DNA from 2 places in the Paenibacillus sp. FSL R7-0331 genome. Region 2 is predicted to be linked to the other one. Evidence: riboswitches for the same ligand, from Rfam matches in the RefSeq annotation. Region 2 holds a riboswitch; the other holds the start of a gene.
The links. A riboswitch is a leader RNA that binds a small molecule or an ion and turns the genes downstream of it on or off. The one in region 2 is predicted to bind cyclic di-AMP.
Positions count from the first base shown of each region.

Region 1 (6,395 bases), 3.2 Mb from region 2:
GCCCGTTCCTCTTCTTTCAGCCGCGGGCAGGTATAGCAGTAGCTTCCTCCTTCGGTCCGGTAATAGAGGCAGCAGCGGTTGCGCATATTCACGGTCTTATCCGGATCAGCCAGCGATTCAAGCTTGCGCACCTGGACGCGGAACGGATTTTTCTTCAAACCGAATATTTCTGCCGGTATTTCTTCGCACAGGTACCTGTAATCGTCCTGCAGCGTATTCAACAAGCGCTCAGGAAGCCCCCCCGAGGTAAAGACCTCCAGGTAATAGTTAAATTTGGTAGGCAGCTGTCCCCAGATTTCTCCACCGGATAGTCCGGTGACCCGGGACAGCATGGACAGCATCGGAGCAGCCGTATCCCGGTAGAACCGTATCAGCTGCTCATTGCGCCATTCTCTCCGCTGCCCGGCTTCCGCCGGAGCAGGCTCAAATGACCATTCACCCAGAGAAAAGGCCGCACGCCAATATCCATCGGCAGGAATGAGATGTACAGACAACCTCTGCAGACTGACGACAGGGACAGCGGATGCTACGGTGAGCGCATACTGGACTGCAAGAGCAATATTTCCGAATGCTCCGGCAAAGTAGGTTGCTGCCACCTTATCATCCAGCCCTTTTATCAGCGGCCTGTAGCATTCGATAAAGGCTCTCATTCCGGCTTCATCAGCCATATCTCCGGCATTAAATGAATGCTTAGTGCCTTCGGGGATACCGGGATGAAGGTCAAATTTGCTGCCGAAATCCTTTATCTGTTCCTGCTCCTGTTCTTCTGTCATCTCATTTCCTCCTCCTGATGCTTCCCTTAAACTATTTATAATCCGGCTGCCTTGTACGCCGCCAGCTCATACGGCAGGCACAGCGGCACACCGGTCCGCGGATCAGCAACAATGTCACATTCAATCCCGAATACCTTACGAAGCACATCCGGAGTCATAACCTCAGCGGGAGCCCCTTCACTGATGACTGTGCCTGCCTTGATCGCCACCATATGCTGCGCGTAGCGGGAGGCATGGTTCAGGTCATGGACTACCATAATAATGGTCCGGCCTTCCTCCTGGTTCAGCTTCTGCAGCAGCTGCAGCACTTCCAGCTGGTGGGCCATATCGAGGAACGTAGTCGGCTCATCCAGAAACAGAATCTCCGTCTGCTGGGCCAGAGCCATAGCGATCCAGGCACGCTGGCGCTGTCCGCCGGAGAGGCGGTCGATCGGGCGGTCATGGAATTCCTCCATACCGGTCACTGTAATGGCATTAGCGATGATTTCACGGTCTTCCGGCGTCATTGTGCCGAAGCCCTTCTGATGCGGATAACGGCCATAGCTGACCAGCTCGGACACCGTCAACCCGTCCGGTGCCGTCGGGTTCTGCGGCAGGATCGCCAGCTGGCGGGCTACTTCTTTGGTAGACAAGGTATGAATAGATTTGCCGTCAAGCATAACGCTTCCGCTCTTGGGCTTCATGATCCGGGCCATTGTTTTAAGAATTGTAGATTTGCCGGAGCCGTTAGCTCCAACCAGTGCGGTGATTTTCCCGGTTGGAAGTGACAGGTTAAGCCCCTTCACTATTGTTGCTTCCGCGTACCCGATACTAAGCTGTTCTGTATTCAATCGTTCTGACATGTTCTCCACTCCTTAAATACTTATGTATAGTGATGCTTTGAAATTGGATTATCCAATTGAAATCGTTTATCAACCGACTGATATTGTTTCTCAATTACCATTATCGCAAATATATGAAAGTTGTACAAGAGTTCACACAAAAAGGCCGCCTCCGTCATCAACGGGAGCAGCCCTTTTCCTATTCCCCGACTATTTATGCAGATGGTACGGTACTGTTGCAACTACAATATCCTTCTGATTCATGAGGTAAGAGCGGATGAACAGACTGGTCTGATTATGGAGAACCGCCTGCCACCAATGCTTCGTAATAAACTGCGGAATCAGCACCGTAATATGGTCCGTTGAAGCGGTCTTCCACTCTACGGTTTCAATAAACTTGACCAGCGGGCGGATGATGCTGCGGTACCGGGAACGCAGAACGATCAGGCGCACACCCGGATTCCATTCCTCCCACTTCTGCTCCATCCGGTGAATCTCCTCTTCATCAAACCCTACATATACAGCCACCACATTATCCGTCAAGGACTTGGCATAGCTGATTGAATGAAGCACGGCGCGGGTTACACCGGCTACAGGCACGACAACGGTACTTCCTTTAATACACGGCTTATCGGTTGCCGGGCAAATGCGCAGCTGGTCTGCTGTGTTCATGTAATGGCGGTGAATCCGGTGGAACACGAACATGACGACCGGCAGGAAGATGAAGGCCATCCACACGCTGGAGAACTTCGTAATAATGAAGATCATAGTAATTGTGAGTGTAGTGAGCATGCCGACCGTGTTCACTGCAAACTTGTTCTGCCAGCCCTTGGGTCTTGTTTTGAACCAGTGCACCATCATCCCGAGCTGGGACAGTGTGAACGGGATAAATACGCCGACTGCATACAGCGGAATCAGACCTTCTGTATTTCCGTGAAAAGCAGCTACCAGCACCGCCGACAGGACGCCGAGAAAAATAATTCCGTTAGAGAAGCCCAGCCGGTCTCCGCGGACCATAAATGCATGCGGCAGATACTTGTCTTTGGCAAACATGAAGGCCAGCAGCGGGAACGCCGAGTAAGCCGTATTTGCAGCCAGGAAGAGGATGACAGCCGTAACCCCTTGAATGAAGAAGTACAAACCGCCGCGGCCAAAGGTTGACTCCGCAATTTGTGACACTACTGTTGCTTTTTCATCCGGGGTAACCCCATACCAGTAAGCCAGCAGGGTAATACCTGTGAACATCAGACCGAGGATAAGCCCCATCATCATCAGCGTTTTGGCGGCATTTTTTTCAGCCGGAGCCTTGAAGTTCGGGATCGCGTTGGAGACTGCTTCTACCCCGGTCAGTGCCGAACAGCCGGAGCTGAATGCTTTTAATAATAAGAACAGACTGACATTGGACACCGCCGAGCCGATTTCAGGAACACTGGCATGAGCGCCTACAGTCAAGTATTTGAACACCCCTGCACCGATCAGAAAGAAGATCGAAACGACGAATAAATATACCGGGATTGCGATAAAAGAGGCCGATTCCGTAACCCCGCGCAGATTGACGATCGTTAACAATAGAATAACAGAAACAGCAATAAGTACAGTATGATCATGCAAGCCTGGAAAAGCCGATGTGATCGCGTCCGTGCCCGCCGAGGCGCTAACGGCAACGGTAAGAATATAATCGACCAGCAGCGATCCGCCGGCTAACAGGCCAGTGGGTACACCGAGATTGCTTTTGGCTACGATATAGGCTCCTCCGCCCTGCGGATAGGCAAAAATCGTCTGCCGGTAGGATAGAATGAGTATGGCCAGCAGGCCCAATACGGCAAGCGCGATTGGCAGGGAGTACCAGATGGCAGTGAAGCCCGCAGCCACCAGCACCAATAGAATTTGTTCCGTTCCGTAGGCTACAGACGAGAGCGCATCAGAAGACAGGACAGCCAGTGCCTTTACCTTGGATAACTTTTCATGATCGTGTTCGTTCGACTTCATCGGACGTCCGATCAATAGTCGTTTTACCTTGCTTACCATTGTTGTAACAGTTCCTCTCTTTGTTAGTTGAACCGGTTATACCGTGCGCTGTTTTCATCGTTTTCATAGGGGGATTTTCATAAATGCAGGCACAAAAATAAGCATACGGAAATGATCCGCATGCTTCTGGCATGGTCATTATCCCACCTTTGCTTACGAGGTTAGCTGGCGGATTCGGACTGTGGAAAGCCCTACGGTTACAGCCTTTACGGCCTGCTTCCGATTCACCCCGTCGGCCTTTCAGCCGAGTTTGGTTCCCCCGATTTCCCTGCGGAAAATTCAGCGCATATTCAACTTCTCACAAGGCTTAATGATAGTCTACAAAGCATTCCCAGTAAAGCTGTGAAACAAATGAAAAGACATGAAAAAACATCCAAAACACGCAATTCCAAGATCGGGGATGAATGGCTCTTTCATTCTCTTGCATTATCCCTTTGTATCTTGGTTTTAACGTATTTCGGATGTTATTTGTGACAAAAAAATCATGGTTTATTATGTGCTGAAGCCTGCTGTCAGCGGTCTATTCCCCTGCCGTATCTTTGCGTCCTGTCCACAGTAAAATTGTAATCAGCGTGAAGGCGGTCAAGGCCATCAATGGGATGGTAATAAAGCCTAATAGATTCACATAATCAACATTGCAGGGAACGCCTACTGTACAAGGAAGCACCTTGCTCAGTGCAGGAATCTTCTGCTCTGCATAGTGATAGATGGAGATGCTTCCGCCGATGATGCTTAACGGCAAGACGTAAGGAATAATCTTTTTATCCCCGCGGTACGTGGCAATTCCCAGCAGAAACAGCTGCGGATACATGAAGATACGCTGGAACCAGCATAGCTTGCACGGCTCATATTTCAATACTTCGCTCAGATATAAGCTCCCTGCAACCGCAATAATGGATACGAACCAGGCCAGATACAGACAATGACGCCGGCAAAAGGCAGTGAACCTCATCACTGGGCAACCGCCGCTTCGGAAGCGGCCTGAATCTGGGCATCAATAGCCTCCATATTAAACGGCTCATTGACCATTACCCCGTTGACAAACAGCGTTGGTGTAGATGATACGCCGGATGCTGTAGCCAGCTGCACTTCACTCTGGATCTGGCTGTTATACGTTTTGTCTTCAATGTCTTTGCGGAGCAACTCGAAATCAATTGGCAGCTTCTCTTTCTGCGCCAGCTCGACCAGGAAGTCAGGCGTAGCCCATTCCTTATTCTCGTCGCCTTGATTCGCATAGAGAGCATCATAGTATGTCCAGAATGCATCGCTGTTCTGATTATAAACCGACAAGGCTGCAAGGGCTGCCGTTGTTGAGTCAGGACCAAGGAAGGCCAGATTTACAAAGTACAGGGCTGCCTTATCCTGATTTACATATTCCTGAACAATCTGCGGCTTGATTACACCTGCAAACTGGGCGCAAGCCGGGCATTTGTAATCGCCGAATTCCACGATTTTGACCGGTGCATCTTCACTGCCCAGTCTCGACATTTCACTGTAATTGAATTCAACCGGTGCAGCTGGTGTGCCTGCTGTTGAGCTGTCTCTGCCGGCCAGCATAAATAATCCTGCAAAAATAACAGCCACCACCACGATCGTCGAAACAATCACTATCAGTGTTTTCTTCTTTTGGTTCTCCATCTGCGCTACGAGCTTCTCATTTTTGCTCTTCTGGGGAAGTGCAGCGCTTTTGCGTTTGTTTTTGCTCAAGTGAGAGTTCCTTTCTGTCCCGCGGGACCCGTTGAATATGAATCATATAATTTAAAATTATATAATTAAACTTCTCACTTTGGCAAACCTAAGCTTATACAGCCTCCGTTTTCAGCTCCAGGGAGTCCGGCTCACTAAAGTCCCGGGACTCTTCGCCCTCCATCTGTCCTGAATCAAGCATCAGGCTGAAAACAGCCTCAGTCCCGGTACCGGGTTCTGAGTTAATTCTGATGTTCCCGTCCATCAGCTCCACCAGCTTCCTGCAGATCGCAAGCCCAAGCCCGGTGCCCGGATACTGCCGGTTATGTGAGGCATCCAGCTGGGTAAAGGGTTGAAATAACAGCGGCAGCTTATCCGCAGGGATGCCAATACCGGTATCCTTGATGCGAAAAGTATATTCTCCTTTTGTGCCCTCTACTGAGCTGAACCCAACCTCAATTGTCACCCCGCCGTCAGGCGTAAATTTGACGGCATTGCCGATCAGATTCACCAGAATTTGGCGGATTCTCAGGCTGTCCCCTTTTACATATTCAGGAATATCCCCGGTAACCTGCAGCTTCAGCTGCAGTCCCTTTTCCTTCGCAGCCGACTCGAACAGCTCGGAACATTCCGTAAGCAGTGCCTGAAGCGGAAAAGCTTCGCTGCGCAGCTGCAACCCGTCCGAATCCAGCCTGGAGAAGTCCAGCACATCATTCACGACACTCAGCAGCGCCTGACTGCTGTTATACTGCAGCCTCAGCAGCTCCTGCTGACCGGGTTCGGCAATGTCATCGGCAAGGAGCTGATTGATCCCGATTATACCGTTCAGCGGTGTGCGGATCTCGTGGCTCATCGTTGTCAGGAACTCGCTTTTCATCCGGTCTGCGCCTTCTGCGGCTTCCTTGGCTTCAATCAGCTGCTGCTGAAACTGTATAAAGGGCGTAATATCCTCAGCAACCAGATATACCAGCTTCTGGTTGCCGTGAAGAAGCGGGAAAACAGTCGTGCTGCAGATCATGGTTCCGCCGTTTTTTATTATTACTTCAAGTTCAATCTTGGAGGAATGACCCGAAACTGCACGCTCTAC
Region 1 is NZ_CP009284.1:3,826,411-3,832,805, forward strand. It holds gene R70331_RS16080 ((2Fe-2S)-binding protein) at 1-773, opposite strand, end outside; gene R70331_RS16085 (ABC transporter ATP-binding protein) at 809-1,615, opposite strand; gene R70331_RS16090 (APC family permease) at 1,805-3,622, opposite strand; cyclic di-AMP (ydaO/yuaA leader) riboswitch at 3,758-3,917, opposite strand; gene R70331_RS16095 (disulfide oxidoreductase) at 4,143-4,574, opposite strand; gene R70331_RS16100 (DsbA family protein) at 4,574-5,329, opposite strand; gene R70331_RS16105 (ATP-binding protein) at 5,424-6,395, opposite strand, start outside.
Region 1: it holds a riboswitch for cyclic di-AMP, as region 2 does, so the genes downstream of both, R70331_RS16090 (APC family permease) here and R70331_RS00500 (C40 family peptidase) in region 2, are expected to answer to the same signal.

Region 2 (6,395 bases):
CCGCCGTGTCTCAGGCTAAGGCGGTGCAGCCTGATCTTCCCGAGAGCCAGCCTGTTCCGGTCTCTGAAGCCTTAAGCCAGCGGATAACCGAGTATCATATCGATGTAAGGCTGGATACAGATGCCCGGACTCTGGAGGCCGCTGAGACGCTCACCTGGACTCATCCCGGCCGGAAGCCTGTACAAGAGCTCTATTTTCATCTCTATCCCAACGCCTTCGCTTCTGAAAAAACAACATTTATGAAGGAATCCGGCGGCGAGCTGCGCGGAGATGCGATGCCGGAGGACGGATTCGGGAGCATGACGATAACTGACCTGCGGACTGCTGACGGGGTATCCCTTATGCAGCGCATGCAGTATGTGCAGCCTGATGACGGAAATATTCATGACCAGACTCTTGTAAAGGTGCATCTGCCGCAGCCGGTGAACGGCGGCGAGAGTGTGACACTCAAGATCCAGTTTGAGGTCAAGCTGCCTAAAATATTCGCCCGTATGGGAACTGCCGGGAATTTTGTAATGGCCGGGCAGTGGTTTCCCAAGCTGAGCGTATATGAGCCTGAAGGAACCAGAGGCGTTAAGGAGGAGGGCTGGAATCTTCACCAGTATCACGGCACTTCTGAGTTTTACAGCGATTTCGGCATCTATAATGTAACCATTTCTGTTCCCGAAGGCTATATCGTCGGTGCTACGGGCTTTCCGGTGAAAAGTGCCCAGATCAAGCAGGACCGGAAAATCTATCAGTTCTACGCCGATGATGTCCATGACTTTGCCTGGGCAGCCTCCCCTGATTTTGTCGTTGCCGAGGAGGCCTTCTCCGCACCTAATGTACCGGGTGTACGGATCAAGCTCTACCTGGACCCGCTGCACAAGGAACTGCAGGAACGGTATTTTCAGGCTGCCAAGGCTGCGCTTACCGCATTCAGCAAATGGTATGGGCCTTATCCATATTCCACCCTGTCAATCGTGGTCCCTCCCCGTGAAGGCAACGGTGCAGGGGGGATGGAGTATCCTACGCTGATCACTGCCTTCGGCGCAGCCGAAAGTTCTCCGGGCATGTCGCTTGAGCGTACTGTTATTCATGAGATCGGTCACCAGTACTTCTACGGAATGGTGGCAAACAATGAATTTGAAGAGGCATGGCTCGATGAAAGCTTCACGTCCTATGCGGAGGACCGGCTGATGGAGCAGGAATACGGAATAAGCTCCAGTAACAGCCTGCAGGCCAGTCTGGTATCTGCTCCTCAGCCGCTCAATCTGGAAACCTGGAAATATACGGCCGCAGAAGGGTATACCCGCAATGTATATATCCGCGGCAAGCTGGTGCTGAAGGATATCGAGCAGCAGGTCGGAACCAAAACTATGGATGCCATCATGCTCTCATACGCCCGTAAGTACAGATTCAAGCATCCCGCCACTGCTGATTTTCAGAAGGTTGTTGAAAAAGTAACCAAGCAGTCATGGCAGGACTATTTTGACAAGTATGTATACAGCGGCGGAGCACCTGACTTCTCTGTAGACCTCATCACCACCGGCCCTGCCAAAAATAAGACTAATAACGAGGAAGCCCTTTATGAAGCTACGGTGGAAATAAGCAATAAAGGCAGCAGTTATGCCGATGTTCCGGTTAAGTTCACCTTCTCGGACGGTTATTCCGTACAGCAGTTCTGGAACGGGGAGCAGAAAACAACTGCCTTTCAGCTGTCCTATAAAGCTCCGCTTGCCTCGGTGGATATTGATCCCGGGCACTCCATACTTCTTGAGAGTAAGCACCTTAACAATTTCATGCTGGCTGAGCTTGCGCCGAAGACACTTTCGCGCTGGACGCTAAGTGTAACCAAACTGCTTGAAACTCTGCTCGGAACTCTAGTCTGGTGAGGTGAAGGATAGTGAAAAGAGCGATTTCCCGCAGCTGGATCAGCATGAAGGAGCAATTTTACATTCTGATTCTGCTGTTTATCTACCGGCTGCTCTGGGGCTATTTTTTGTACAGGTTTGTCAGATCTGCCGTTATTCCCGTGCTCCTGCGTTATCCCGACACCCATGCCGGGGGCAGCGCTCTGGGCAGACTGCTGTATTATATCGAGGGCCAGGCTGCATTAAGCGGAGATCCTGCAGTTCAGCGCTGGCTCTGGCTCCTGCTGGCTCTGTCTCTGCTGCGGCTGCTGGTTTCCCCTTTGATCCGCGCCGGCCTGCTGCATGAGCTGCATCAGGAACGCAAAGGTGAGCGCGGCCTGTTCTTTTTCCCGGGAATGAAGACCTACGGGCTTCCGGTATTTGTCTTCAGCCTGGCTGAATGGCTGCTCTCTGCGCTCCCGCTTTATTGGCTGCTGCCCAAGCTGTATTCACTGCTGTTAGGCGGGCTGCTGGATTATAAGCTGCTGCTGAAGCTTCTCCCCTATCTGCTGGCCTGGATGCTCTACCTGTATATCATCCGTACAGCGCTGCTCTACATGCAATTCGGTTATACCGCAGGAACAGGCATGTTCTCCGGGCTGCTGGCATACCTAAGACTGCTTGCTCCTTCTACCGGAGCTTCAATCGTGCTTGGTGCGGGAGGACTGGTGACGTGGCTGCTGTGCGCTGTAACTGCACTATTCTATCCCGGCCTGCCTGCGCTGCTCTTCCGCCAGCTATCACCGCTCCCGTCCACCTTGTTCAAAATGTGGGGAATCGCCGCCCAGTACCATCTGTGGAGCAGTAAAACATTTCCACAATAATTTCCCGCCAAAACGGCATATTAAAAGAGTCACTGCCTCTGATTTAGGGGTGTGGCTCTTTTGTCCGTAGCGATAAGTTTACAGTGCATTTGCAAAACATTAAAACCTTTGATACAATGATGCCTGTACCGCTGGTAACAACTTTGTAATCTTTTGAAACTAATTCGACTAACTGTATGTACCTTATACACTTCAACATTGTCATTTAACAGTCACTGTTCTGGTGCATAAAACGCCAAATTCCCAGCACCGGGAAGTGGGGGAACCATATTTTGGGTGAATTGATCTCGCTTTAGAGGGGTCATAGGGGAACCTTCTACCGAATCCTTAAGCTAACCTCGCAGGCCTTGGAAGGAGTACATCTTTTGAAAAGTCACACATCATTTCGTACACATCTTAAAAAGAAATGCACAGCAGCAGCACTGGGTCTTGTGATGGTATTCACTATGGGCGCTACAAGCGTGTCAGCTGATTCCAAAATGGACGCCGTTATCTCCAAAACCATCGGAGTTTCGTACAAAACGGGAGGTACAAGCACTTCCGGCTTCGATTGTTCAGGTTTTACCAAATACGTATTTAAAAACGTCGGCCTTACACTGCCCCGCACCTCTAAAGCGCAGTATAGTGTAGGAACGCCCGTTTCTAAAAGCAATCTGCGTGCCGGCGATCTTGTCTTCTTCAATACGCTGGGTAACGGAGTCTCCCATGTAGGTATTTATGTCGGTGACGGTAAATTCGCACAATCCTCAAGCTCAAAGGGTGTAACCATCAGTTCGCTGAGTCAGGCTTACTGGGCCAACCGCTACGTTGGCGCTAAACGCGTAATGAGCACAACAGCTTACCAGGCTGTCGCTTACGATTGAACTTCCCCTCACATATAACCTCTGACACATAATTGTAAATTATATCAGCCCGGACGTGATTATTGCCGTAATCATCTCCGGGTTGCTTCTTTTTTTCCTTATTATACCTTTTACACACTTCAAAGAGTACTGAAACACCCTTCTTACTAAAAATTCCACAATTTTTCAGAAAAAAGCTTACTTTGCACGTAAATTTGAGTCTTTATATGCAGTTTTCTCTCTTAAATAACGCAAATATTATGCACTAATATGTTTTAAGTGATTGCCAACGGCCTCTGTCTTTGTTACAATTATCGCAGTGAGATTTTAGTAACATTTTTGTAATTATTCAACCGGGTTTTACAAACGTTTTGTCATAATGTTCTGCAAGCTAATCCTAATCAACAGTCGTGCCGAGTTCCCTTACGAAATAAGGGAAACGGGGGAACCGATTTTGGGTGAATTGACCTCCTATTCACAGAGGGGTCATAGGGGACCTTCAACCGAACCCTTAAGCTAACCTCGTAGGCATTTGGAAGGGGTATTTACTTTTGAAGAAGAAGTTAGCCGCCGCACTACTCAGTTTTTCTATTATGCTAACCATTGGAGCAGGAAGCGCTTTTGCCGATTCCAAAATGGATAAAGTCATCGATAAGGCCATCGGAACCAAATATGTTTCCGGCGGAGTATCGACTAACGGCTTTGATTGCTCCGGTTTCACCATGTACGTGTTTGATAAGATCGGCATTAACCTGCCGCATCAATCCGGCTCCCAATACCAGATGGGTACTGCGATCTCCCGTGATAATCTGCGGGAAGGCGATCTTGTATTCTTTAATACAAGCGGCCGCGGCGTATCCCATGTCGGCATTTATGTCGGTGACGGCAAATTCGCACATGCTTCAAGCTCAAAGGGCGTAACCATCAGCTCGCTGAGTGACAACTACTACGTCAACCGCTACGTTGGCGCCAAACGGATCATGAGCACAGATGCTTACCATGCAGTTGCAACGGATGCCGAAGATAACGATGATGTTCAATAAGTAACGATAAGACAGGCGCTTTTCCAGGATTTTTGCCGAAATCTTGGAGGGCTCCTGTTTTTTTGTCTATAAAATTACTTACCCCTTCCCTCATGCATAAAACAGCTTAAAACCCATTTTTCTGCGTTTTCATAAAATATTTTTGGCGGTTTGTCAAGTTTCTGCTGCCTGCGGCAAATTCCTGAGTTGAACACGCCCTCTTTTGTATATAATTAAATATACACATATAGCAAATTGCAGCATTGGAAGGAGGCCTGTGGCCTTATGAGCAGTTCCCCTGTTACATTTCACGTTGTACCGATGGACACCAGCCATGCTGAGGATATCTGTACCTGGGATTACAGGCCGCCCTATAACATTTACGGTTGGCTGCCCTGGGAGCAAATGCAGGCGCTCGGTATTGAATTCGGTGACCCGGTATTGCGCAGTGAGCAATATGTATCCGTTGTAGACAAGACAGGCAGCCTCTGCGGCTTTGCGCAGCTGTTTCCGATGGAAGGCGTGGTCCGGCTCGGCATAGGCATGCGTCCCGAGCTGTGCGGACATGGAATGGGTCATTCTTTTATGAAAGTAATCGTGCAGGCTGCCATCAGCAGATTCCCTGACCGTGAGATTGATCTGGAGGTACTGACCTGGAATCAGCGTGCTATACGAACTTATCAGAAATGCGGCTTTACGATCACCGATACATATGAACGCCGCACTCCCACCGGGGATAAGCCCTTTTACTGCATGGTCTATAATCAATGACAGCGGACCTTCCGTTATGTGGTCTGCAACTGCGGATTTTGTTCATTTTTTTGACACAAACTCTATGATAACGCTTTACCATTCTGTATAATGAAGGAAGCAGCTTACATGGAGGGGACGGATGAAGATGCAGAAATGGATCATGAGCGGTTTGTTTTTTGCCGCCTGCGCCTTTGCAGTAGTACTCTTGTTCACATTGCCCGGTAAAGAAAAGGTCGCGGAAGAGAATAAGCCTGTAATGCCTCAGGTAACCCTGGATGCCGCTGGTGCGGAGGCCGTGGTCAAAGCCAATTGTATTTCCTGCCACGGTGATCAGCTTCAGGGCGGTGCCGGCCCAAGCCTGCAGCATGAAGGAAATGAGCGGGACGCCGAGGGCATATACAGCATCGTCTCTAAGGGCCGCGGGCAAATGCCGTCCTTTAAGGATAAGCTGGCCCCGGAGGAGATTGCCAACATTGCCTTGTGGCTTGCAGAAAAAAAGTAAATTACCCATATTCATTTAAAATGCCCGTATAAGGACTCAAGCCGGTCCTCGTACGGGCATTTTTGGTGTAGCCGTTATATTAATACCGTGTCCTAACGTGTTTTGTCAAAGGCTTCATTGAATTCATTAGCCTGGCGGATATCAAGGGCCGCAAGACCGTTCTCTTCTTTTGCCGATAAGCGCAGGATGACGGTTTTGTAGTCAATGGTGATATGCGGATGATGGTCAAAGGCTTCCGATATGGCTGCTACCTCGTCCACAAAAGCAATGCCCTTCATAAATTCGCTAAACATGTACTTGCGCACCAGAGTCTCCTGCTCCAGCTTCCAGCCCTCCAGCTTCCTTATCTGTTCACGCAGCTCTTCCACTGATAATTGCAATTTGCTTCCTCCCTTACTTAATTAGCAGTAAAGTCCGTATGCCTCAGTTCTTTACCTGTTCCATTAGCCTTAAACAAAACATCCCTCAGCTTCTGAAAGTCCAAGGGATGCGCCAGGATGAAGGCTTTTTTTCGGTTTAATGTATTCTGAATTCCCGGCAAATAGCACTCGTCGCATCAA
Region 2 is NZ_CP009284.1:99,134-105,528, reverse strand. It holds gene R70331_RS00510 (M1 family aminopeptidase) at 1-1,874, shown strand, start outside; gene R70331_RS00505 (hypothetical protein) at 1,886-2,716, shown strand; cyclic di-AMP (ydaO/yuaA leader) riboswitch at 2,940-3,078, shown strand; gene R70331_RS00500 (C40 family peptidase) at 3,151-3,579, shown strand; cyclic di-AMP (ydaO/yuaA leader) riboswitch at 3,960-4,104, shown strand; gene R70331_RS00495 (C40 family peptidase) at 4,110-4,601, shown strand; gene R70331_RS00490 (GNAT family N-acetyltransferase) at 4,866-5,351, shown strand; gene R70331_RS00485 (c-type cytochrome) at 5,479-5,835, shown strand; gene R70331_RS00480 (4a-hydroxytetrahydrobiopterin dehydratase) at 5,928-6,215, opposite strand.